Regions from separate parts of the Arthrobacter sp. PvP103 genome, predicted to be linked through region 1. Evidence: riboswitches for the same ligand, from Rfam matches in the RefSeq annotation. Region 1 holds a riboswitch; the other holds the start of a gene.
What was found. A riboswitch is a leader RNA that binds a small molecule or an ion and turns the genes downstream of it on or off. The one in region 1 is predicted to bind cyclic di-AMP.
Positions count from the first base shown of each region.

Region 2: linked by a shared signal. The riboswitch ahead of JOE41_RS15070 (C40 family peptidase) and the one ahead of JOE41_RS14420 (hypothetical protein) in region 1 are both predicted to bind cyclic di-AMP.

Region 1 is NZ_JAFIBQ010000001.1:3,105,097-3,109,968, forward strand. Features, by position in the region: gene JOE41_RS14410 (dolichyl-phosphate beta-glucosyltransferase) at 1-776, opposite strand, end outside; gene JOE41_RS14415 (hypothetical protein) at 926-1,438, opposite strand; gene JOE41_RS14420 (hypothetical protein) at 1,682-2,458, opposite strand; cyclic di-AMP (ydaO/yuaA leader) riboswitch at 2,458-2,642, opposite strand; gene JOE41_RS14425 (HAMP domain-containing sensor histidine kinase) at 2,781-4,313, opposite strand; gene JOE41_RS14430 (response regulator transcription factor) at 4,317-4,872, opposite strand, start outside.
Region 2 is NZ_JAFIBQ010000001.1:3,257,228-3,262,099, forward strand. Features, by position in the region: gene JOE41_RS15060 (metal-dependent transcriptional regulator) at 1-401, shown strand, start outside; cyclic di-AMP (ydaO/yuaA leader) riboswitch at 512-755, shown strand; gene JOE41_RS15065 (M23 family metallopeptidase) at 759-1,580, shown strand; cyclic di-AMP (ydaO/yuaA leader) riboswitch at 1,694-1,887, shown strand; gene JOE41_RS15070 (C40 family peptidase) at 2,048-2,632, shown strand; gene JOE41_RS15075 (NlpC/P60 family protein) at 2,772-3,536, shown strand; gene JOE41_RS15080 (HNH endonuclease) at 3,760-4,260, shown strand; gene JOE41_RS15085 (molybdenum cofactor guanylyltransferase) at 4,306-4,872, shown strand, end outside.

The DNA.
Region 1 (4,872 bases):
CTCCAGTCCACCGGGACCTCGTGCACGCGGAGTCCGCATCTTTCGGCCAGGACCAGCAGTTCGGTGTCAAAGAACCATGCGGTGTCGGCCGTGTGCGGCAGGATGTGCCGGGCAACATCTGCACGGATAGCCTTGAAGCCGCACTGCGCATCGCTGAAACGCGCACCCATCAGCGTATGCAGCAGAAAGTTGTAGCCGCGGGAGATGAACCCCCGCCACGGTCCGCGGACAACACAAGAAGATCGTGCCAGCCGCGACCCGATCGCCAGGTCCGAGTGTCCGGAAAGAAGCGGGGCGACCAGGGGAGCGAGCGCAGCGAGGTCGGTGGAAAGACTCACGTCCATGTAGGCCAGGACGGGGGACGGCGAGGCCAGCCACACGGTGCGGAGCGCGTTGCCGCGTCCTTTGGAGGTTAGCCGGACCACCGTGACCTCGCGTAGTTCCCGGGCCACTCGCTCGGCGGCCTTGAGCGTGCCGTCGGTGCTGGAATTATCCGCCACCGTAATCCGGAACGGGTAGGGAAACGTGCCGGCCAGATACCAGTGGAGTTGGCGAAGGGACTGCTCCAGGCCCTGTTCCTCGTTGTAGACCGGGATGACTACATCCAGGACGGGCGCAGCGGTTCCTGTCACGCCCGTCATCCGCGTATCTATGGGGGCCCGGCGGACGTGACCCGGCCGGAGGAACGTCGGATCGGGAGGACCCGGCCTGGGGTCGACGGCGGCCTGCGGTTGCGGGTGCAGCGGGGTTCCCGTGGCCAGGTCTGTGAGCGTCATGGTTCAACTATGGCGCCGCCGCATATGAAGAATTTAGGCCGAAGCTGTGCAGCTGCTGTGGGCCTTGCCGGGTGCGGATAAGGGCAAGGGAACCGGCGACAGTGCGCCCGCCGTCTTTGGTGGGAGCACCGCCGCCGCGGTTGGGTGCGTTATGGCGCGAGTACTTCGCAGACGTCTATGACCCTGCCCGGTCCAGAGTATCTCCGGAGTTCCGTCTGGAAGTCCCCGGCAACGGCGAAGTTGAAGTTGCCCGATACGAGGACGACGCCGGAAACGTCAGGTCCGGTCTTGTCAGTATCGGCGAATGAAAGGAGGTTCCTGCCGGTCGACTTGAATTCGACGCTGGTGGGATCTTCGGCATTTGGCACAAATTGGATGTGTGAGGCGCCCGTGATGACGTAACTTACGGTCTTACCGTTTGCAGTTAGGGTCACGTTGAGGTTCGGGGCTATTGAAATGACTCTGTCACCCGGGATGACGATGTCCTTTACGCGGCCAGTTACGGTGGCCTCGATGTCGAAGCCACCGGCGGCTTGGCCGCAGTGGAAGACGTAATTGGTCTGAAGCGGTGGCTGCGGCGGGCCCGAAGGGGCGGCGGCGGCCGGAGCGGCGGCCGCGAAGATTGAGGCCAGAACGGCCGTCGGAACTAACCATTTTTTCATTCTTGTGCTCCCTGCATCTTGATGACGGCGCTGGGGCCGGCAGCCGCTGGGAAGACAATTGAAAGCGGCGGCGACCAACAGTCACTCGTCGACCTTGTGAAAACCTTGTGGACCCGAAACGGGGCGCGAAGGTCCCCGGGGGTCCAGGAGGAAGCAAGAACGCCAAGACGGCCGGAGGCCCCGAATCCAAGCATGGATTCGGGGCCTCCGGCGTTGCGAACCAAGGTGGCTACAGGTGCCGGTCTAGTACCAGTTGTTGGCGTAGTGGAAGTCCAGGGCGCCGCAGGGGGAGCCGTACCGTTCCTTCACGTAGTTCAAGCCCCAGTTGATCTGGGTGCGGAAGTTGGTCAGGTAGTCGGACCCGGCGCTGGCCATCTTTTCGGCCGGCAGCGACTGGACAATGCCGTACGCGCCGCTGCTGGCGTTCGTGGCAGTGGTCTTCCAATCCGATTCCTTGGTCCACAGCGTGGTGAGGCACTGCATCTGGTCAGCCGCCCAGCCGTACGTTCCAAGCTGGGAGGCTGCATACGCCTGGGCAGCTGCGGGATCGTCCACGGCTACGGGCGGCGCCGGGGCAGGAGCCGGTTGGGGAGCCGCGGCAGGTGCAGGAGCGGGGGCGGCTGCAGGCGCTTCCGGTGCCGTCTCCTCCGACGGCTTCTCACCGGACGACTGCGCGTTCACGCTGACGGAGGACGGCGCGGGCATGGCGGAAACGAGGATTTTTTCGAACGCGAGCTTCGATTCGGCGTCGGCAGTAGTTGCGGCGCTCCCTGCGCCCGTTGCCGATGTTGCAGGGCCGACGGGTTCGGAAGCCTGGCCGGCGGCGCCGACACCAATCAGCACGGCGCAAGCGGTGGTTACTACTGCGGCCCGGCGGCCGGAGCCCTGCAGGCTGGCAGCGAACCGGGACAGCGGGGACACCTTGGCGGCTGGTTCGGCGCGGTGGCGTGAGCGTTGCGCAGGCGCTGCGGACTTGCGGGAAGCGGGCTCAGGACGTACTTCTGGCGTGGATTTAGTCATGGTTGCCTCTCGATGCCGGCGGAGTTAGCTGTCGGGTTCGGATGAGGTCATCCGGCCGCACGGAACTTCACGTGTCGGCTTCACCCCAAGGGCGGCTATGCAGAATGCCCGGAGACCTGGGTCCCCCGCCTCTGCCTGATCATGAGGAAATCCGGGTAGCGGCAGAGTTTGGCGTCCATCCGGATATGCGGCCGGAACGGTGGCCGCACTCTAAAAACCGTACAGGAGTCCGGCGCTTAAGTCACATTTCGGTAACGAGGGTCACGACGGCGGCGCGTTGGCTTGCGCGTTCGCCGAAGCCGGAAGCGGGTTTGCGGTGCCGCTAGGCTTCCGGTAATTCCCCCGGGAGCCGCAGGGCAAACTCGGTGCGTCCCGGGCGTGAATTGACCTCCACGGTTCCGCCGTGCGCCTCCACGATCGACTGCACGATCGACAGGCCCAGGCCACTCGTGCCCTCGGCAGCCGCAGCGCGCGTGCCGCCGGAACCAGAAGCAGAACCTCCCGGACTGGTTCGCGCCGCATCCGCCCGGGCAAAGCGGGCGAAAACCCGGTCCACAAACTCCGGCGGGATCCCGGCACCGTTGTCCGTTACGGTCACCACGGCGCTGCCGTCGGCTGACCGCATCACTCCAGTGACCACGGTAGTGCCCGGTTCCGTGTGCTTGCGGGCATTGGAGAGCAGGTTGGCGATCACCTGGTGCAGCTGCCTGGCATCCCCGCGGACCACCACGGGCTCTTCCGGAAGCTCCAGCTGCCAGATGCGGTCCGGTGCCATGACCTTCTCGTCGCTGACGGTTTCCACCGCAAGCTGCGTCAGGTCCACATCGCTGATCTTTAGCGGCTGGCCTTCGTCCAACCGGGCCAACAGCAGGAGGTCCTCCACCAGGGTGGTCATCCGTTCAGACTGGCTCTGCACCCTGGCCAGCGACTTCTGGCCGTCCGGGGTGAAGTCCTCGGTCATGCGCATGAGTTCCGTGTAGCCGCGAATGGCGGTGAGCGGCGTGCGCAGCTCGTGCGATGCGTCGGCCACGAACTGGCGCACCCTGGTTTCGCTCTGCTGGCGGGCTTCCAGCGCTTTGGAGACGTTATCCAGCATGAGGTTGAGGGCATGCCCCACACTGCCCACTTCGGTTCCGGGGTGCGCGTTCGACGGCGGCACGCGGACTGCGAGGGCCACCTCGCCGGCGTCGAGCGGCAGTTTCGAAACCTGCGTGGCGACTTCGGACAGTTGCTCGAGGGGTTTCATGGTGCGACGGATCAGCACCGTTCCGGCAAGGCCGATCAGGATCAGGCCGCCCATCGACACGATCACCATCGTCCATACCAAAGAGTTGAGCGTGTTCTGTTTTTCGTTCAGGGGGAGTCCGGTGACAATCACGTCCCCGTATGGCGCCTGGACTGCCACCAGACGGTAGGAGCCGGTGGACAGTGCCCGATCGACGGGCGTTCCGTCGGGCTGGAGTGCCAAAAGAATCTGGTTATCCTCGGGGGAGAGGGACGCCACGGTGGCGTCTTTGGCGAGGAACCCGGCGCTGCTGACATTCCCGTTATCTATGCGCGCGATGAGCGTTCCGACGCCCTGGCCCGGGCCTTCGAACCCGTCCTGCCTGCCGGACGGGTTGCTGGGCCGTGGCCGTCCTGCCTCGTTCGACAGCCGTGAGGCCTGCCCCAGCCGTTCATCGAGCTGCCTGGTCAGGAAGGAATCCATGGAGGCATAGCTGAACAGGCCGATCGCGCCGCAGATGGCCACAAGGAGTGCCATGGCCACCAGTACCAGCCGGGTGCGCAGGTGCCAGGTCGACGGATCAAGCCAGCGGCGGCGGTCTTTGCGGGTTACGCCGGAGAGTGTGGGCACCGCTCAATCCGCCGGTTTGATGACGTATCCCGCGCCGCGGACGGTGTGGATCATGGGCGGGTGGACGGCATCCACCTTTTTTCGCAGGTAGGAAATGTAGAGCTCCACGATGTTGGCCTGGCCACCGAAGTCGTAGTCCCATACGCGGTCCAGGATCTGTGCCTTGCTGACCACCCGCCTGGGGTTCTCCATGAGGTAGCGGAGGAGTTCGAACTGGGTGGCGGTCAGCTGCAGTTCCTCCCCGGCCCGGGTCACTTCGCGCGTGTCAATGTTGAGGACGAGGTCGCCCACCACGAGTTCGGCGGTGTCCATGGCGGCGACTCCGGAACGCTGGACCAGCCGGTGCAGGCGCAGGAGCACCTCTTCCATGCTGAAGGGCTTGGTGACGTAGTCGTCCCCGCCGGCCGCCAGGCCAAGGATGCGGTCCTGGACGGCGTCCTTCGCCGTCAGGAAGAGCGCGGGCACCTCCGGCGCGAAGGCGCGGATCCTGGTGAGCAGCTCGACGCCGTCGAACCCGGGGAGCATCACATCCAGCACCAGCACGTCCGGGCGGAATTCC
Region 2 (4,872 bases), 150 kb from region 1:
ACGAAGCGTGCCGCTGGGAACACGTCATGAGCGAGCGGGTTGAGCGCCGCATTTTTGAGCTTCTGGACCACCCCACGGTTTCCCCATACGGCAACCCCATTCCCGGCCTGGCGGCACTCGGCGGCCAGCCCGCTCCGGCGTTTACCGACGGCGTGGTGAACCTGCTTGACGCCATGGCCGGATACGGGGTCGACTCGCGCGTTACCGTGAGCCGCCTGGCCGAGCCCATTCAGGTTGAGCCGGAGCTGCTGGTGCAGCTTGATGAAGGCGGCATCCGTCCGGGGGCATCCCTGTCCTTGGAGCGCGTGGGGGAGTACATCTCGGTGCGCGTACCCGAGATCGAAGGTGCACTGGAGCTGCCGCCCGAAGTGGCAGCTCACGTATTTGTTACGGTCCGCTAACCGCGCACCTTGTAGGACCACCTACAACGCACTGAGACGCAGATAACGGAATTATTACCGCGCTGATTAATCACCTATAGTTGAGGACTAGCGCCGATACTAAAGCGTTACCTGATCCGAAGCCGAGCTCTGCCAGCGGATCACGGTACGAATCACCTCCTGGCAGAGGCGGGGGAACCACAACCGGCCGTTGCAAGACGGCCTTGGGGTGAAGTCCGTCAGCGGCAAAGCACCTCCGACGAAGGATTCCTTTGGGATACCCCTGTGTCGGATGCCTTGCATTGGCGGACCGGGTCTTTGATCTCTCTGACCCGAATCCGACAGCTAACTCCGCAGGCTTCCCAGAGAGGATAATTCTTGACCACGCAGACCGTCAGGGGCCGCCGCAGGGCGACCGGTCCCGCTTCGGAGTACCCCGTGGCCGAAGCCGTAATGACGGTCAGGCCGCGCGACGCACACCGTGATGCGCGCCGGCGCCGGAGCCTGTTCAGCCAGGTGACGGACTTTGCCTCGGCGAGCGGCGTGGGTCAGAAGGCAGGCATTGCGCTAGCCGCCACCGGACTGGTCCTCACCGTGACCGTCCCGTCAACCAGCCCCATGGTCGCCACGTCAGACACGGCAAATACCGCCGCCGCATCAGTCGCGGCCCAGCCGGAGGTCTCCGCGGCCGCCAGCGCCAAGATCGATTTCAACCGGACCACCGTAGCCACCAAGGGGGATCCGGACGGCAAGCTCAAGCAGTTGCTGAGCGCGCAGTCAGCCGGAACCATCACCCGCGCGGCATCCACCGGCAGCCTGGGCGCGCCGCTGGAACAGATGGTCACCGCATCACCTTTCGGCTTCCGGGTCAGCCCGATCACGGGCGGAGCCGGCGAGTTCCACCGCGGCCAGGACTACGCGGCCCAGTGCGGCACGAGCGTTTTTGCTGCCGCCAGCGGAACCGTGACCTTCTCCGGCTGGCACCCCTACGGCGGTGGAAACCGTGTGGTGATTGACCACGGCAACGGCCTGGAAACCACGTACAACCACCTCTCGTCGTCCAGTGTCCAGGTCGGCCAGAAGGTCAACCGCGGCGATGTGGTGGCGCTCAGCGGGACCACCGGCGCCTCCACCGGCTGCCACCTCCATTTCGAAGTGATGGTCAACGGCGAAGTCGTCGACCCGCTCGGCTGGCTCTGATCCAAACGATGGGTCACTCTCGCATCCCTGTGACATGCCGTGACCTGAATGTGACATTCGTTCGGAATTCCTGTACCGTTTAGAGCACGCCAACTTTTCCGAAGTTGGCGCTCTTGAGTGGATTGCCTAACTCTGCCACCGCTCAAGGTCCGTTCGCATTACATCGTCTGGCAGAGGCGGGGGAACCAATTTTGGTCTTCGCAAGAAGACCTTGGGGTTAAGTCGCAACGCTTCCCAGGAAGCCGAGCGGCCGGGTGACTCCCATCCGAATCCGACAGCTCACCTCGTAGGCATTGGGAGAGGCTACCTTCGTGTCTACACGTCACAATTCTGCGCGCCACCGCGCGCAAACGGTTCGTACGAACCCGTTGAACTCCGTGTCCAGGGCTGTTACTGCCAACGCCGGGACCGTAGGTCGCCAGGCGGCTGTCATTGCAGCTGCTTCCGGACTGATCCTTAGTGTTGGGATGCCGGCAAACGCCGCCGATACCAACCTGGGCGTTTCCGCTTCGACGGAGTCCGGCTCACAGTCGGCCCAGCTGACCGTAACTGCAGAACCGACAGCGACTGTTTCCTTCGAGCGTCCGGCAGTGACCACGAAGGCAGCGCCCAAGGTTGAAACCGTTCGGGCACAGTCCACCGGTACGGACGCCAGCGAGACCTCCACTGAGGCTGCCGGAGAGGCCAAGGCAAGCAAGCTTGCTGACGCCGCATCTTCCGCAGCAGCATCGGGCCTCGCTGCTATCGCTTACACCGGTATCGGCAGCCCGTACGTCTGGGGCGGCACCACTCCCAGCGGTTGGGACTGCTCAGGCTTCACCCAGTGGGTTTACGCGCAGGCCGGCATCAGCATCCCCCGCACCAACGCATGGACAGCCATGACGCCTACCGCCACACCGGCGCCGGGCGATCTTGTCATGCAAAACGGCGGCGCCCACGTTGGCATCTACGTCGGCAACGGCATGATGATCAGCGCGCTCAACCCCTCGCAGGGCACTCTCCTGCACGCTGTGTCCGCCACGGGCACTTCTGCGTTCTACACGCTTCGCTAAAACACGCGCTTCCCTTCGCTGAAGCGCGCGTTCTTCGCTAAAAACCCTGTTCGGGCCGTTCCGGCTTACCCCCAAGATGCCGGAGCGTCCAAAAACCGCGGCCTGCCATGCAGTCTGAGGAAAACGAAAGAGAGAACTAATGACTACACGTGCCATCGCACGGCATCGCGCCGAGGTTACTAAGACCAACTCGCTTGCTGTCATTGCCAAGGCCGTCGGCGACAACGCCGGTGGCATGGGCCGTCAGGCTGCGGTTATCGCTGCTGCCTCCGGTCTGGTCCTGACGAGCGGTATCGCAGCCAACGCTGCCGACACCAATGTTCAGCGCGAAGCAACCTCTGCTTCCACCCTGGAAGTCCAGTCTTCCGCTCCGGCCAACATCTCGGCTGCATCCAGCATCGCCATCTCCTTCGAGAAGCCGGCTGTTTCCACCTCCCCGGCTCCGGTCGTTGAGGCTCCGAAGCCGGTTGTTGAGGTCCAGGAAGCTGCTCCCGCGGCCGCTCCGGCTGCCGTTGCAGAGACCGTATCCGCCCCGGCAGCGCCGGCGGCCCCGGCGGCCCCCGCTGCTGCCAGCGGAAACGGCGCCTCGATCGCAGCTGCGGCTTACGCCCAGCTCGGTGTTGCCCAGGACTGCACGGCCCTCGCCACCAACGCGCTTGCAGCCGTAGGCATCAACTACCACGGCTGGCCGGCCGGTTACCTTTCCCTGGGCCGCACCGTGAGTGCAGCCGAGGCACAGCCGGGCGACCTCGCATACTACGAGAACGGCGGCATGGGCATGGCCCACATCGCTGTATACGTCGGCAACGGCCAGGCCGTGCACGGTGGCTGGAACGGTGGAACCACCTCCCTGTTCAGCGTCAACGTCGGCTCAGGCCCGGTCTTCATCCGCGTTGGCGGCTAAAGCCTCCAGCTGACGCTTGCCGGAAGAACCCCTGCCTCCGGGCAGGGGTTCTTCTGCGTTTCCGGCAGGTGAATTTTTGCCGACACGGGGTGTATGGTAAAGGACCGATTCGGTGATCGGCCACTTGAGTGTTTACTCTTGTGTTGTCGATCCATAGCCCGGACAAGCAGAGGGCAGCCGGCCCTCGAGCCCCTGACGGGTGCGGCCGTGAAGAGGTATGTGCATGCGCACTCTCGTTCTTAATGCTGGATATGAACCGCTGGCGGTTGTAACCTTCCGCCGGGCGCTGGTTCTTGTGCTGACCGGAAAAGCTAGCGTAGTGGCCGAGGGCGACGATCCTGTCGTCGGGCCGCAGGAGATTCTGGGCCGCCCGTCCGTGATTCTCCTGAACCGTTACATCCGGCCGCGGTACAACACAACCACCGCGGTGAGCCGCCGGGGCGTCCTGCGCCGTGACGCCCACCGCTGCGCCTACTGCGGTAAGGCAGCACACACCATTGACCACGTCCACCCGAAATCGAGGGGCGGTGCGGACTCCTGGGAAAATCTTGTGGCCGCCTGCCTTCGGTGCAATAACGTGAAGGGCGACCACACGCCGGCCGAGATGGGCTGGAAGCTCAGGTTCGTGCCCGCGCCTCCGCACGGCACCATCTGGCAGATCAAGGAGCTGGAAAAGCCCACCCCCGCTTGGGACCCTTTCCTTCTGCCAGAATCCGCCGCCTGAGGCGTCACCCCTGCGCAGACCCGCCTCAATGGCTAGGCTTGCCTTGTGGAGTTTGATGCCTTAATCCTGGCGGGCGGCCGGTCATCGCGGCTGGGTGGCGTGCCCAAGTCCCAGCTGATGTACGACGGCGCCACCCTCCTGTCGCGGTCGCTTTCGGCGGCTGCCGGAGCTGGCGCCGCCGTGGTGGTGGGCCCGGATCCCGGCGAACTGCCTGCCGGTGTCCTTACCTGCCGCGAGGAGCCTGCCTTTACGGGACCTGCCGCGGCTATTGCTGCGGGTCTGGCGGCACTGGAACGGGCGCGCGGTCCGCTCCGGGCCGCGATGACGCTGATTCTGGCCTGCGACATGCCCAAGGCGGATCAGGCGGTTGCCGCCCTTAGGGCCGCCCTTACGGACCATGGCCCGGACCCCACGGGGCCGGATGGTGTCATGTCCATTTCCCCTGACGGCCGCAAACAACCCCTCGCAGGCCTTTATAGCACAGCCGCGCTACAACGTTCCGTAGACGAAATGGACAGGAGCGGGGGGCTTGCAGGAGCTTCAGTGTTCGCCCTCCTTGCTAGGCTTGACGTGCGGACTGTTACCGTCCCCGCCGGTGCCACGGATGACGTG